One region of the Halomonas sp. BDJS001 genome, then DNA from elsewhere that is predicted to be linked to it. Evidence: predicted binding sites of a transcription regulator. Region 1 holds the regulator's gene; each other region holds the start of a gene.
The links. Region 1 encodes FNR, which switches genes on or off when oxygen is low (the NO sensors DNR and NnrR bind a similar motif). Its sites were predicted from a motif close to TTGATNTANATCAA; they were not measured.

Region 1 (4,597 bases):
TGGTCGCCTGGATCGTCGTTTTGCAGAGGATCTGGGGGAGGCCCTGGCGCTGTTTTCTGAGCTGCGTCTTAAACAACAGCTTAACGCGTTGGAAACGTCTTCGGACACAAAAGAAGCTAACTCCCAAAACGGCAGTCGCGCTAATCGCGTTGTCGTGCAAAACCTCTCTTCCCTGGAGCGCGACCTTCTGCGCGAAGCGATGCATATTGTCAAAGACTTTAAGCAGCGGCTTTCCCATCGTTATCATTTGGAGTATTCGTGAGCGGAATGCGGCTGTTAGATCGACACGTAGCGCTATTTAGCGGTTCATTGCGCACCTTGTTGCGCCGCGAAAGTGATCGTCGGCGTTGTGCAGACTCTCCCTATGCCTGGCTGTTTCAACCTTATATGGGCGAGGAGCTGGTAGCACTCGCCTGTACGACAGCGCCCACGTCGTCATCGCCGGTGATCAGCTTGGCTGCGGTGGCGCTAAGCCAGCAGCAGGTACGAACCAGCCGCGCTTTTGTGATGACGCTAGGCAATACGAAACAGCCCGAGAGCGCGACGCTGCGCCGTCATCATTTGCTGTGCGAGGCCGGGGAGGTGCAGCCGCCAAGCAGCGCTAACTTGAGCGCGTTAGTGGAATTTATCGGCAATCGACCCATAGTGGGCTGGCAGTTGGAGCAGCGTATTGGGGCGTTGAATACACTGCTTACCAAGCGGCTAAATTTTGCTCTGCCCAATGCCCAAGTCGATGTGGCGAGACTGCATCAGCGCCAACTGCGGCGACTGCATCCCCAGGTAGAAGCGCCCAGCAGCTTCACCCAGGCGTTGGCATGCTGGCAGGTGCCCGCCATGGGCGTGCAGAGCGTACTGGGCGAGGCCACCGCCAGCGCACTGCTGTATATGCGCCTGCAGCGTGTTATGGCACAGGCTGCTTAGGGAGGAGCCACGAGTAGTTGGGTCAAGGCGAAGAGTGTTGTTAGAATAGCCCCCAATTATTTCTGTGTAGCACCTCTTCTCTTCACCATACCCTCGGCAGTGCCTATACCATGCAATCTCTTGATCACTTTGATCCTGCTCACCTTGATACAGTTGTAGCCACCCCAGCTAACGCTGAGCAAAACCAGCCAGAGCTGGCTGATGCCAAGCAGAAGCGTGAATTTAACAAGCTGCAAAAGCGTCTGCGCCGGGAAGTGGGCAATGCGATTATTGATTACCAAATGATCAATGAAGGCGACCGCGTGATGGTGTGCCTATCCGGCGGCAAGGACAGCTACACCATGCTGGAGATTCTGCGCAACTTGCAGCGCAATGCGCCGGTTAATTTTTCACTGGTGGCGGTCAATCTGGATCAGAAGCAGCCGGGTTTTCCCGAACACGTGCTGCCTGCCTATCTGGATAAGCTGGGCGTGGAGTACCATATTGTCGAGCGCGATACCTATTCGGTGGTGAAGGAGAAGACCCCAGAAGGCAAAACCACCTGCGCGCTCTGTTCACGGCTGCGGCGTGGCTCGCTGTATGGGTTTGCCGAAGAGATTGGCGCCAATAAGATTGCTCTTGGCCATCATCGGGAAGATATCCTCGAAACCCTGTTTCTGAATATGTTCTTCGGCGGCAACCTGAAAGCGATGCCGCCCAAGCTGTTATCCGATGATGGAAAAAATATCGTTATTCGCCCATTGGCTTACTGCAAAGAGGCTGATATTGCTGAATTTTCGCGGTTGATGGAATTCCCGATCATCCCCTGCAACCTCTGCGGCTCACAGCCCAATATGCAGCGTCAGGTGGTCAAAGAGATGCTCGCCGAGTGGGACAAAAAGTTTCCGGGCCGCCTGGAAAGCATGTTTAAAGCGGTGACCAATATTGCGCCCTCCCAGTTGGCAGACCGCAGCCTGTTTGATTTTGAAGGCTTAGAGGCCAAACAGGCGGAACTGCTGGCAGGGCGCATCCAGGCCTTTAACGTCAGCTAACCGTTTGCTCTTCCTCTTCAGCGAGGGTAATCAAGCGCGGCATGTCGAGAATATTGACCTCTCGCCCGGAAACCGCTACCACGTTCTGCTGCTGAAAGCGGCTTAAAATGCGGCTGACGGTTTCCACTGCTAAGCCCAGGTAGTTGCCAATATCGGCTCTGGGCATTGAGAGGCGAAAACTATAGGGTGAGTAGCCCCGGCGACGAAAACGATCCGAGAGCGTAATCAGGAAGCTCGCCAGCCGCTGATCCGCGGTTTTACGCGACAGCAGACGCATCATACGACGATCATCACGTAACTCTTTGCTCATGCTGCGATACAGCTGGCCACGTAGCTCAGGGATCTCTTCCGAGAGTAGATCCAGACGGTCAAAAGGGATCTCGCAGACGGTGGTGGTTTCCAGTGCAATAACGCTACCGGGGTAGTGCTCTTCGTCAATGCCATCCAGTCCCACCAGTTCACTGGGCAGGTAGAAGTTTGTCAACTGTTCGCTGCCGTTACCTTCAGCGGTGATCTGTTTCAAACTCCCTGAACGCACCGCGTAAACGCTGGTGAAAGTGTCACCTTGGCGAAACAGAGGCTCGCCTTTTTTCAGCGGCGCACGGCGGCGAATAATCGCATCGAACTGCCCCATATCGTCCAACTCAAGGGCAAGCGGCAGGCACAGCGAGCTAAGGCTGCAGGTTTGGCAGCGCGCTTCGTGGAGTAGCGAGCGCCGGCTGCTCATGGGTTCCAACATACGATGCTCCTTGAGTGGGTCAGGGTAAAATTAGTAAATTCTTACTTATTGTAGTGGCGTTAGCATGCCTGCAATAAGATGATTAGACAATCTTAGAGTAGCGCTGTCCCGTTTGCCCAGAAAGATGGGCATCGAACGCCATGGCTAAATGGCGAATAAGCAGCCGCCCCATGGGCGTGGCAATAAGTTGATCACCTCTACGGATGATTAGGCCATCTTGCTCGGCGCCCTGTAAACGTTCCAGCGCGGGTGCAAAATAGCGGGGGGCATCAATGTTCCAGCGCTGGCTGACCGCCGCCAGATCAATGCCCATATCGCACATCAGCCGCTCAATCACATCCCGGCGGATTAGGTCGTCGTCACTCAGCCGCACGCCGCGTACGGTGGCAAGCTTGCCTTGATCCAACGCCGCTTCATAGCGCGCCAGGTCGCTAGGGTTCTGCGCATAGACGTCATCGATGCGCGAAATTGCCGAAACGCCAAGCCCGATTAAATCGCACTGGGCGTGGCTGGAGTAGCCTTGGAAGTTGCGCTGTAGCGAACCGTCGCGCTGGGCAATGGCCAGGCTATCGTCAGGGCGGGCAAAGTGATCCATGCCGATATGCACGTAGCCTGCCGCGGTAAGCATCTCGATGGTGGCGCGCAGAATTGCCAATTTCTCTTCGCCACCCGGCAAGTCGTCGACGTTAATACGCCGCTGGGGGGCAAATCGCTCCGGCATGTGCGCGTAATTAAACACGGAAAGACGCGCGGGGTTGAGGTCAATTACCTGGCGAAGCGTATTCGCAAAGCTCTTTTCTGTCTGAAACGGTAACCCGTAAATAAGATCAATATTGAGCGAGCGAAAGCCCAGGCGGTGCGCCTCCTCCATCAGCGTTTCGGTAAGTACCCGAGGCTGAATGCGGTTAATCGCTTTCTGCACCAGCGGGCTTAAATCCTGCACGCCCAGACTAATACGGTTAAAGCCTAACGACTGTAGGTGACGCAGGGTAAACACATCCGCTTCGCGAGGGTCTATCTCAATGGCGTAATCGCGATCAGCAGACGATGAAAGGCCAAAACGGGCGTCCAGGCGATCAATCAGGTCACCCATCTGATTCAAGCTGAGAAAGGTCGGCGTACCGCCACCCCAGTGCAATTGCTCCACTGGTCGTGAGGTATTCAAGTGGCGGGCAGTCAGCACCATCTCGCGGTCTAGCCGGGCTATATAAGGCTCGGCCAGAGCGGTGTTCTTGGTGGCGATTTTGTTACACGCGCAGTAGAAGCAGATCTTGCGGCAGAAGGGTACGTGAACATACAGTGAGAGTGAACGCTTACTGGCATTGCTACGCTCCAGCGCCTGGGTCAGGTCGTCAGGCGTAAACTGGTCGTGAAACGACAGAGCCGTAGGGTAGGAAGTATAGCGCGGGCCGCTAGTGTCGTAGCGGCGCAGCAAGGCTTCATCCCATACCGGCTGCATAGGAGTGGCGGCTGCCGCAGATGCAATGGGCAAGGCAGCGGGGGCATGAACGGGCATGAAGGGGCACTCCGACGTTAGGAAATGCCGCTAGACTAACCCCCAGAGTGGGGGGAAACGTTGAGCCACGTCATACTAATGGAGGTTGTGTGCCGAAAGCGTCCACAGCTGCCACAGGGCAAAAGCGATAATCGTCAGTGCCGCCACGCTGCGCGTTGCCGGGTGGCGAATCAAATGGCTGAGCTGGCGCGCGGCCAGGCCCGTGGCCAGCAGCGCCGGCAGTGTGCCAAGCCCAAAGGCGCCCATCAGCAGGGCACCCTGGAGCGGGTCGGCAATCGCCAAGCTCCAGGCCAACATGGAGTAGACCAGCCCACAGGGTAGCCAGCCCCAAATGGCCCCCAGGGCAAAGGCTTGGGGAAGATGCACCACAGGCATCAAGCGCCGTCCCAC
Region 2 (4,597 bases), 1.4 Mb from region 1:
TATCCAGGTCGTGAATATGCAAATCACCTTCCCTATGAGCTTCCCCCACGGCGTGGGGGTAAATTTCATCGAGCCAGTAGTTGGCTATCAACTTGCCCGAGACGTTGAGGATTAAACCGCCCAATGAATAGCCCTGGTTGGCATTGGCGTGAACACGCCAGTCGGCGCGCTGGAGGTACTCATTGACCGTCGAGGCGACGTCAATATGATGCTTTGCTACCTGAACGCTTGTGGAGCTTTTCACCCAATTCGCCTATATATGCTAGATTTGATAAAAATAAATACTATATGTGGTGTCAAAGGGTAAGCGTTCAGGATTTTGCAATAAATGATCCAGGTCAAAAATGGTGGGGAAAAATAGTAAGGCGTGGTGGCGCCTAGACTATGGCTTTAGCCAATCATCGTGCGGGTGTTATCCATACCCGGTCGGCCATACCAGTAACCGTCGCAGATTTCAGCATCCACCAGTGATAAAGGGTCGGGCGTAGCTAACCTGCCGAGGCGGGCCTGGTCGAAAGCGGTGACCACTTCGGCCATGCCTTCTGCCCGTGGGCTGAGACGTGCCACTGATACCCCCATATCCGCCATGACCGTCAGTTCATGGCGCAGGTCCTGGCAGGCGCTGGAAAGGGTTTGAATACCGTTCAGGGTAAAAACATCCCGGGACTCTTGTGAACGTAGCACCAAGCCTTCGGGGTATTTTTGGCAGACGAACTTGCAGCGGTCTTTGGGTGTTTGGTGGCGCCGGGCGGTAAAACAGCGTGACGACCAGGCCAAGGGGAGATGCCCGTAGGCGAATACTTCACATGGGTGGGGAACACCTGCCTGGTGGCAGTCGTGAATAAGCTTGGTTAAGTCTTGCTGTGACATTTCCACCGGCGCTTGCCAGCGCTTCATTCCAGCACGTGCCATGACGCCCAGTGTCGCCGGGTTGTAGAGGTTGAGCGCAGCACCGGCGATAAAAGGCAGTCCGGCACTGGAGAGTCGTTGCAGGGCGCTTTGGTCATTGGCCTCGACGATAAAATCACCGTTGTCACACAGCTTGCGCAAGTCACGCAGGTCGGCTTCGGACTCGATCAGTGTCTGGCTGGCGAGTACTACCTGCTTGCCCGCCTGGGTGAGCTCGCGCCCAATGCCTAGCCAGTCGTCCAGTTTCATATCGCGGCGCCGCGAGCAGACGGTTTCGCCCAGAGTAATAATCTCTACCGGCCAGTCGGCTGCCTCGCGGTAGAAGTCGGCGTAGCGTTGCCGAGTCCAGTAAAAAAGCACCGGCCCGAGGGAGAGTTGAAGAGGGCCGGTTGATGAGGTCGGTGATGCGGGAGGTATGGTGTTCGGCATAGTAGGCTCCTATTTCCAGCGGCGCTCGTAGGCGCCTAGGGTAGTGATGGCACCTTCGGAAAGCTCGGCAAGGCCGGCCATCCAGGCGGGGTCTGGATCAAAGCGCTCAGGCTGAGCCTCTAAGCGGTTGAGCGCCTGACGCCAGATCCCGGCCACTTTAGAGACATAGGCGGGGCTGCGCTGACGACCTTCAATTTTGACGGCGCTAATACCCAGGTCGCGCAGCTCCGGCAATAGCTCCAGGGTATTGAGGCTGGTGGGTTCTTCGATGGCGTGATAGGTCTCGCCCGCCACCTCGAAGCGACCCTTGCATAGGGTGGGGTAGCCCGCGCGCTCGCCTTCGGCGTAGCGGTCGATAAGAACATTGTTAAGGCGCGACTCTAAGCCATCAGGCGTTTCTTCCCAACGGACATGGGCCGCTGGCGAGCAGACGCCCCGGGTATTGGGCGATTCGCCGGTCAGGTAGGAGGAGAGATAGCAGCGTCCTTCGGCCATGATGCACAGGCTGCCGAAAGCGAACACCTCCAGTTCTACCGGTGTTTGCTTTGCCAGGTCGCGTACCTGAGTGATTGACAGTACCCGTGGCAGTACGGCGCGCTTGATGCCGAAATGCTGGTGGTAAAAGCGAAGCGCTTCATGGCTGGTCGCCGAACCCTGCACTGAAAGGTGCCGCGAGATCTCGGGGTGATGGCGAGTAGCGTAGTCGAGCAGTCCCATATCGGCGAGAATCAGCGCATCCACGCCCAGTTCGGCGGCCTGATCCACGGCCCGAGTCCAGTGTTGCCAGCCATCGGGCTGGGGATAGGTATTAATGGCGCAAAAAACGCGTTTGCCATGTCGGTGGGCGTAATCGATCCCCTCGCGGGCACGTTTGTCGGTAAAGTTTAGCCCGGCGAATTGCCGTGCGTTGGTGATGTTCTGGAAACCGAAATAGACAGCGTCGGCACCTTCATCTACAGCGCGCTTGAGGGCGGGCAGGTTGCCAGCGGGACATACAAGCTCCATAGCGAGACTCCTTGCGGGAAAAGTCCGAGCATTTTAGTCACCTATTTTTTGTCGGCTTTTGACACAGGTCATATCGGGGTGGCTTTCAAAAGAGGATAACGCTGCAGAGTAGGCAAGCTGGATGCAGGCAGTTTTTAAAACGTATATTGTATGAATATTAACCAATGCTTGCTGCACCCACTTCCAGAGATCTTTTTCAGAGACCTCTTTTAGAGCCCCTTTTCAGAGACTTTTTTCTATCATGCAAGATGAACTGCTCTTCAATCGCCCCCTGGTAGAGAAATATGACCGCCCAGGCCCGCGGTACACTTCTTATCCCACTGCGCCCCAGTTTCATGCTGCGTTTGCCGAGAATGATTACCGTAGCGCCGCCGAGCGCAGTAATCGGGTCGCAGTACCCAAGCCGCTTTCGGTCTATGTGCATATCCCGTTCTGCAAAAGCCTGTGCTACTACTGCGCCTGCAACAAAATCATTACTCATAATACCGAGCGAGCCGCCGAATACCTCCAGTGGTTAAAACAGGAGATACGTGTTCAGGGAGCGCTGTTCGATACCACCCGGCAAATGACCCAATTACATTTGGGCGGCGGCACCCCAACCTACTTAAGCAACGCCCAGCTAAGCGAACTGATGGCGGCGCTAGACGAAGCTTTTCACTTCGCTGCACCTGAAGAGCGCGAATTCTCGCTGGAGGTAGACCCCCGCACCGTGACCCCCGAACAGGTGTACGAGCTCTACACGCTGGGCTTCAATCGGTTGAGCTTCGGGGTTCAGGACTTCGATCACGACGTGCAGCAAGCGGTCAATCGCGTCCAGAGTGAAGAGCAGGTGGTATCCCTGGTCAAGGCTGCCCGCGAGGCGGGGTTTGAATCGGTCAGCGTTGACCTGATCTACGGTCTACCACTGCAGACAGTGGCGAGTTTCGATACGACGCTAACCAAGATTATTGACCTGCAACCGGATCGCATTGCCGCTTATAGCTACGCCCATCTGCCCGAACTGTTTAAAGCTCAGCGGCTAATTCGCCCCGAAGACATGCCGCCACCCGAGCGCAAGCTGGAGCTGCTGGAGCTTACGATTAACCGCCTGACGGCCGCAGGGTATGTCTACATCGGCATGGATCACTTCGCCCTTCCGAATGACGAGCTGAGCCTGGCCCGGCAAAATGGCACTCTGCAGCGCAATTTTCAGGGTTACTCTACCCACGCCGACTGCGACATGATTGGGCTGGGCATTACCTCGATTGGCAAGGTGGGCGATACCTATAGCCAAAACGTCAAGGAAACTGCCCAGTATCAGCATCGCTTGGATGAAGGGCGTTTACCGGTCTTCCGTGGCTATCGCCTTAGCGATGACGACCGCCTGCGCCGCGATGTCATTAATACTCTGATGTGTCACGGCCGACTTGAATTTGCCGCTATCGAGGCCCGGCACAACATCGATTTTCGCAGCTACTTCGCGAGTGCCTTGGCGAGCCTCGAAGAGATGGCGGACGACGGACTAATTGCTTTGCGCGACCATGAAATCGAGGTGCTGCCTTCAGGGCGATTGATGATCCGCAATCTGGCCATGGCGTTCGACGCCTACCTGAAACCAACGGAAAACCGTTATTCGCGCACGGTGTAATTTCAACAGCGCCAACCGTCTATTCCTTTACGTTGGCCGCTCTATCACCTTGGGGGTAGATAGGGTGTATATGGAGGTAATCACGCAGTAATTCGCTTGTCGATCACGCAGAATCCACTCCATGGAACCCGCACTGTCGGGTATGCAAATTTCCGAGGAGCCTGGAGATCGACCATGAGTCACTTCATAGATCGGCTGAATTTCTTCCGCAAGTCCCGCGAGCCTTTTGCCAACGAACACGGTGAACTACGCAGCGAATCCCGTCAGTGGGAAGATAGTTATCGTGCCCGCTGGCAACACGACAAGGTAGTACGCAGTACCCACGGGGTGAACTGCACCGGCTCCTGTAGCTGGAAGATCTACGTTAAGAACGGTTTGGTTACCTGGGAAACCCAGCAGACTGACTACCCCCGTACCCGCCCCGACCTGCCTAACCATGAACCGCGTGGCTGCCCCCGCGGTGCCAGCTACTCCTGGTATCTGTACAGCGCCAATCGCCTGAAGTATCCATTAGTGCGCAAGCCGCTGCTGGCGCTATGGCGCGAAGCGCTCAAGGCTAACCCAGACCCGGTAGATGCCTGGGCATCTATTGTCGAAGACCCCGCCAAAACCAAACAGTACAAGCGT
Region 3 (4,597 bases), 1.6 Mb from region 1:
CAGCAGCGTGGCTATCACTTATCGGTAGCGGTTAATCTATCCGCCAGTGATGTGGTGGATCGCCAATTGGCGGCTTATTTGGCCAGTTTACTTGAACGCTATCGCCTTTCCCCTGCCCGCCTGAGTATCGAAGTCACTGAAAGTGCCGTTATGCAGGACGTTGATGCAGCCATGTCCACGTTAATGGAGCTCAACCAACTCGGGCTGCGTATCGCGATTGACGATTACGGCACTGGCTACTCTTCCCTCGCGCAAATCAAACGCCTGCCCGTAGATGAACTCAAGATCGATAAGTCTTTCGTGCTGGCGATCGACTCCCAGAAAGATGACTTAACCATCGTCAGTTCGACCATCGAAATGGGCCACAGTTTAGGACTGCGTTTAGTGGCCGAGGGTGTTGAGAATCGCGCCAGCGCCGAGCTGTTAAGCAAGCTGGGCTGTGACTATTTACAAGGGTATTGGGTTGCTAAACCCATGCCAGCGGATGAACTCCCCGCATGGTTGGATAACTTTACCCCACTGTCACTTCCCCACCCGATGTCATCCATACTCAAGACGCTCCAGAGAAAGCCATGAGGGTATTTCAATCTATGTTTTCACTGCCCCATTCAACCTTTCGGCACTCCTTCTCTGGTTGTCTTTCGCCTTGCTTAGCGGTCTGTTTAGCGCTTGCCGCCACACCCTCTTTTGCCGGTAGCCGTATTGTAGGTACGGGTGGGGTAAGTGCTATTGAAGGGGCTGCTGGCGGTGGTTTATCACCTTGGGCCGTGCTTTCCAGCACCGCAAGCGATCAGGAAATAGGCGCCACTGCCGCCGCTACTCGTGCTTGGGTAGACGACTATAGATTGACGGTGACCGGCGCCAGCCTGAATGTTTATGATCGTGTTGAAGTCTCCGTGGCCCGTCAAACCCTTGATTTAGAAACCCTGGGAGGCGAACTAGGCCAGGATATTTATGGCGCGAAAGTACGCTTACTCGGCGATGTGCTCTATCACCCTTGGGGCATTTGGAGCCTTGGGGTGCAACATAAGCGACTGGTTGATGGCACTATTCCCACCGCCCTGGGCGCTGATGAAACAAGCGGCACCGACGTGTATCTTAGCGGCAGCAAGCTGCTATTTAGTGCGATTGCTGGGCGCAATGTGCTGCTCAACGCGACCCTGCGTAATACCGATGCCAACCAGGGCGGTTTACTTGGTTTTGGCGGTGACCAGGAAGGGCGTTCGTGGATGGCCGAGGGGAGCGTGGGCGTCTTTATTACCCCGCAATGGATTGTTGGCGCCGAGTATCGCCAGAAACCCGATAACCTAAGTGTGGCTGAAGAAGATGATTGGCAAAGTCTCTACAGCGCTTACTTCTTCAATAAGCATTTATCGCTCACGGGCGCGTGGTTGGACTTAGGGGACATTGCCGGCCTACCTTCCCAACGCGGCGGCTATCTTTCACTTCAAGCAGCTTTCTAAGCGGGGCGCTATGAGATTTCCACGCAAATACAATCGTACGCGCCGTGATTTAATAGCGGTTATTTTTGCAGCAATCGCACTTACGCTCGCAGGCTGCACTCATCAGACAGCCACTCAATCGGCAACGCTTTACGAGCGCCTTGGCGGGCAGGATACTATCGATACGGTGGTCGAGAATCTTTTATACCGAATTGCGGATGACCCCGAGGTGGTGGTGTTTTTTGCTAACACGAATATCGATCTATTTGCCGCATCCCTGGCCACCCAACTGTGTGACATCAGCGATGGACCCTGCCACTACGAAGGCCCGCCGATGGATCGAGCGCATCAACATATGGGGCTGACAGATGTGCATTTTAATCGTGTCGTTGAATATCTTGATGCCGCAATGCAGGCAGAAGATATTCCCCTGGGCGCACGGAATGAGCTGCTGGGCAGGCTCGCCCCGATGTACACAGACATTATGCGTTTTCAGTAACCTGCCAGCCGTCATGACCCACCGTTTTGACCCGGTAGAGCGCGTTGTCAGCAGTCGCGTAAGCGCAGGAAAAAACGCGGAGCTGAAGTGATGGCTAATCTCTCGACTTAGGTTTAGGTGTTACCACTTCGCCTCTATACTGCGGATCATCCAGATCCAATCGTCAAAATCACGCAGGTTCTCAACATCACGATTATCGTTAGTATAGTCTCGCTCGACGAGCCGAGCTGGGCCGCGTGTGCGGATGGTAAGCGGGTCACCATCCTCCTTCGTAATTAAGTACCAGCGGGGGTCATCCCACCCCTCAAGCGTCACTTCATAGTCATCCCAGGCAGTAAAGTGAAGCGCCGGGGGCACTTCGCCAAACTGTTCAATCAGAAAGGTGCGAAACTCTAGGCCCTGCATCTCCACATCGCGCCCTTGATAGGGATCGTAGAGCGTAAACGTATCGTCAGACATGGCACGCAAATCACTTAGCGCGACCTTTTGAGTGACATCGCCATTGATTATGCTTAATGCCTGGGCGAAGGCAGCCGCGGGAAGGGCAATACCCACGACGATTAATGCACACGCTAACAGATCACGTGCACGACCCCATGGGCCGCGGTGTAAAGCAACTGCGTTCATGGCATGGCTTCCTGGTAAATTCACTCTTATAAAAGAACTTTACCAGAGCACGCCTTGTATTACTCCTCAATGCACGCTAGTGGATACAACTTACCAGTACATTTCAGGCAAAAAAAAGCCAGCCCAAGGTGGGCTGGCAACAGGAGGCTTACTAGGCTGGTAAAACTAAGCTAGCAAACCCCCTCCCCTGACAAGGTTTACATGAACCGGGAAAGCTACTTCTTACGCCCACCTTTGCGTAGATGATCGCGAATCACGAAGCCCACCCAGCCCACCATAAATGCGATTACTAACGCGACGGTGGCTAAGCCGAAGATAATTGTGTCATCCCAATACATGGTGAATCCTCCCGCCGTGATGTATGCGTTCATACTAGTCACTAACGGGCGGAAGAATGCTGACCTGGGTCAAGTTAAGCAAGGCAGGGAGAAGTGGTTAAACAGGAAATTGATACTCGTCAATTTTTGGCCAGCACTACAGCACCTTGCGGTCTTCGACTTTGCTGTGCTCGGTACCCGGTGGTAATGGATGGCCTTTGGCTAACTCTGCACGGGTAGCGTCGCGCACGTCTAAAATAGTCACTTTATAGTTCAGCGTACGTCCGGCCAGGGGGTGGTTGGTATCGACGGTGACGCGATCGCCATCGACTTCCAGCACCGTGACAATTTGCGGCCCGGCTTCGCCCTCCGTTTGAAAACGGCTGCCCGGTTCCAACTCAGCGTTACCAAATGAGCCGCGGCTGACTTCTTGCACCAGACCTTCGTTACGCACACCATAGGCATCCGCAGGCATTAGTTGAACGCTAAGCTCGGCGCCAACAGTTTGCCCTGCTAGCGCCTTCTCCAACCCTGGCACGATATTGTCGTGGCCATGCAGGTACTCTAGCGGCTTATTGCGCGCCAGGGAGTCATCCAATACCTGCTTGCTGCCATCGTTGAGCACGTCGCTAAGAACATAGTGCAAGGTAACTACCTGATGCGCGGTAATCGACATGGAAAACTCCTCTCCGGTAAGCTGTCGGTTTTGTGTTAGAACGTTGTAATAGAACAATGTCTCAGTTTACCACCTGGCCATTGCCAGCGTCTTTCCACCAGGAGTAGCGTTTAATGTTGAGCCCCACCCCCCAGCGCAGTTGGCTTGCTGCGCTGGCGATTTATTGTCGTGCACCCGTTATTACCATGCTGTTTTTGGGGTTTTCCGCAGGCCTGCCTTTTCTGCTGGTGTTTTCAACGCTCTCCGCCTGGTTGCGCAGCGATGGCGTTGAGGTCGCGGCGATTGGTTTTTTTGCCTGGATCGGCATGCTCTACTCAATCAAATTTTTCTGGGCCCCAGTGGTGGATCGGCTGGCACTACCGCTACTAACCCGCGCCTTTGGTCAACGACGCGGCTGGATGCTGTTAGCACAAAGCCTGATTGCGGCTGGGCTGATCGGCCTCGCCGGTTTGAGCCCGGTGGGTAATCTCGGCTGGGTGGCTCTGTTTGCACTGCTAGTAGCGTTTGGCTCAGCGACGCAAGATATTGCAATCGACGCCTACCGTATTGAGTCCGCCGATGACGATGTCCAGGCCGCTATGGCCTCGACCTATATTATTGGCTATCGAGGCGGTTTGTTGGCCGCAGGTGCCGGTGCGCTGTATATCGCGGCGTCGACCTCTTGGGATGTGGCGTATCTGACTATGGCGGCGTTAATGAGCATTGGCGTGATTACCGTACTGCTGCGTCCGGAGCCAAAACGCGCCTCCCTCTCCGTTCAACTTATCCACGAGCCTAAGGTACGGGCGTTTATTCGCGCCAGCCGGGGCAAGCCTAAAATACTGCGCCGCCTGGGTGCCTGGAGTATTGGTGCGCTGGTCTGTCCGTTTACCGACTTTTTTAGCCGCTATGGAGTGAAAGCGCTGTGGATTTTAGTGTTTATTGCGGTATTCAGGATTAGCGATTTGGCCATGGCCTCCATGGCCAACCCGCTGTATATCGACCTGGGCTTTTCGCTGGCCGAGATTGCCAATGTAACCAATATATTTGGCATTGC

Region 2: the regulator FNR is predicted to act here: its motif matches at 2,402-2,415, upstream of hemN (oxygen-independent coproporphyrinogen III oxidase).
Region 3: the regulator FNR is predicted to act here: its motif matches at 2,966-2,979, upstream of ccoM (cytochrome c oxidase subunit CcoM).

What each region holds. Positions count from the first base shown of each region.
Region 1 is NZ_CP110535.1:3,673,549-3,678,145, reverse strand. Features, by position in the region: gene OM794_RS17170 (DUF294 nucleotidyltransferase-like domain-containing protein) at 1-262, shown strand, start outside; gene OM794_RS17165 (DNA polymerase III subunit epsilon) at 268-921, shown strand; gene ttcA (tRNA 2-thiocytidine(32) synthetase TtcA) at 1,032-1,952, shown strand; gene fnr (fumarate/nitrate reduction transcriptional regulator Fnr) at 1,945-2,691, opposite strand; gene hemN (oxygen-independent coproporphyrinogen III oxidase) at 2,774-4,207, opposite strand; gene OM794_RS17145 (sulfite exporter TauE/SafE family protein) at 4,283-4,597, opposite strand, start outside.
Region 2 is NZ_CP110535.1:2,295,573-2,300,169, forward strand. Features, by position in the region: gene OM794_RS10505 (ribonucleoside triphosphate reductase) at 1-244, opposite strand, end outside; gene OM794_RS10510 (U32 family peptidase) at 391-1,338, opposite strand; gene ubiU (ubiquinone anaerobic biosynthesis protein UbiU) at 1,348-2,343, opposite strand; gene hemN (oxygen-independent coproporphyrinogen III oxidase) at 2,585-3,970, shown strand; gene OM794_RS10525 (nitrate reductase subunit alpha) at 4,145-4,597, shown strand, end outside.
Region 3 is NZ_CP110535.1:2,025,527-2,030,123, reverse strand. Features, by position in the region: gene OM794_RS09260 (EAL domain-containing protein) at 1-576, shown strand, start outside; gene OM794_RS09255 (DUF3034 family protein) at 591-1,463, shown strand; gene OM794_RS09250 (group I truncated hemoglobin) at 1,474-1,941, shown strand; gene OM794_RS09245 (hypothetical protein) at 2,062-2,568, opposite strand; gene ccoM (cytochrome c oxidase subunit CcoM) at 2,784-2,939, opposite strand; gene OM794_RS09235 (FKBP-type peptidyl-prolyl cis-trans isomerase) at 3,043-3,561, opposite strand; gene OM794_RS09230 (AmpG family muropeptide MFS transporter) at 3,675-4,597, shown strand, end outside.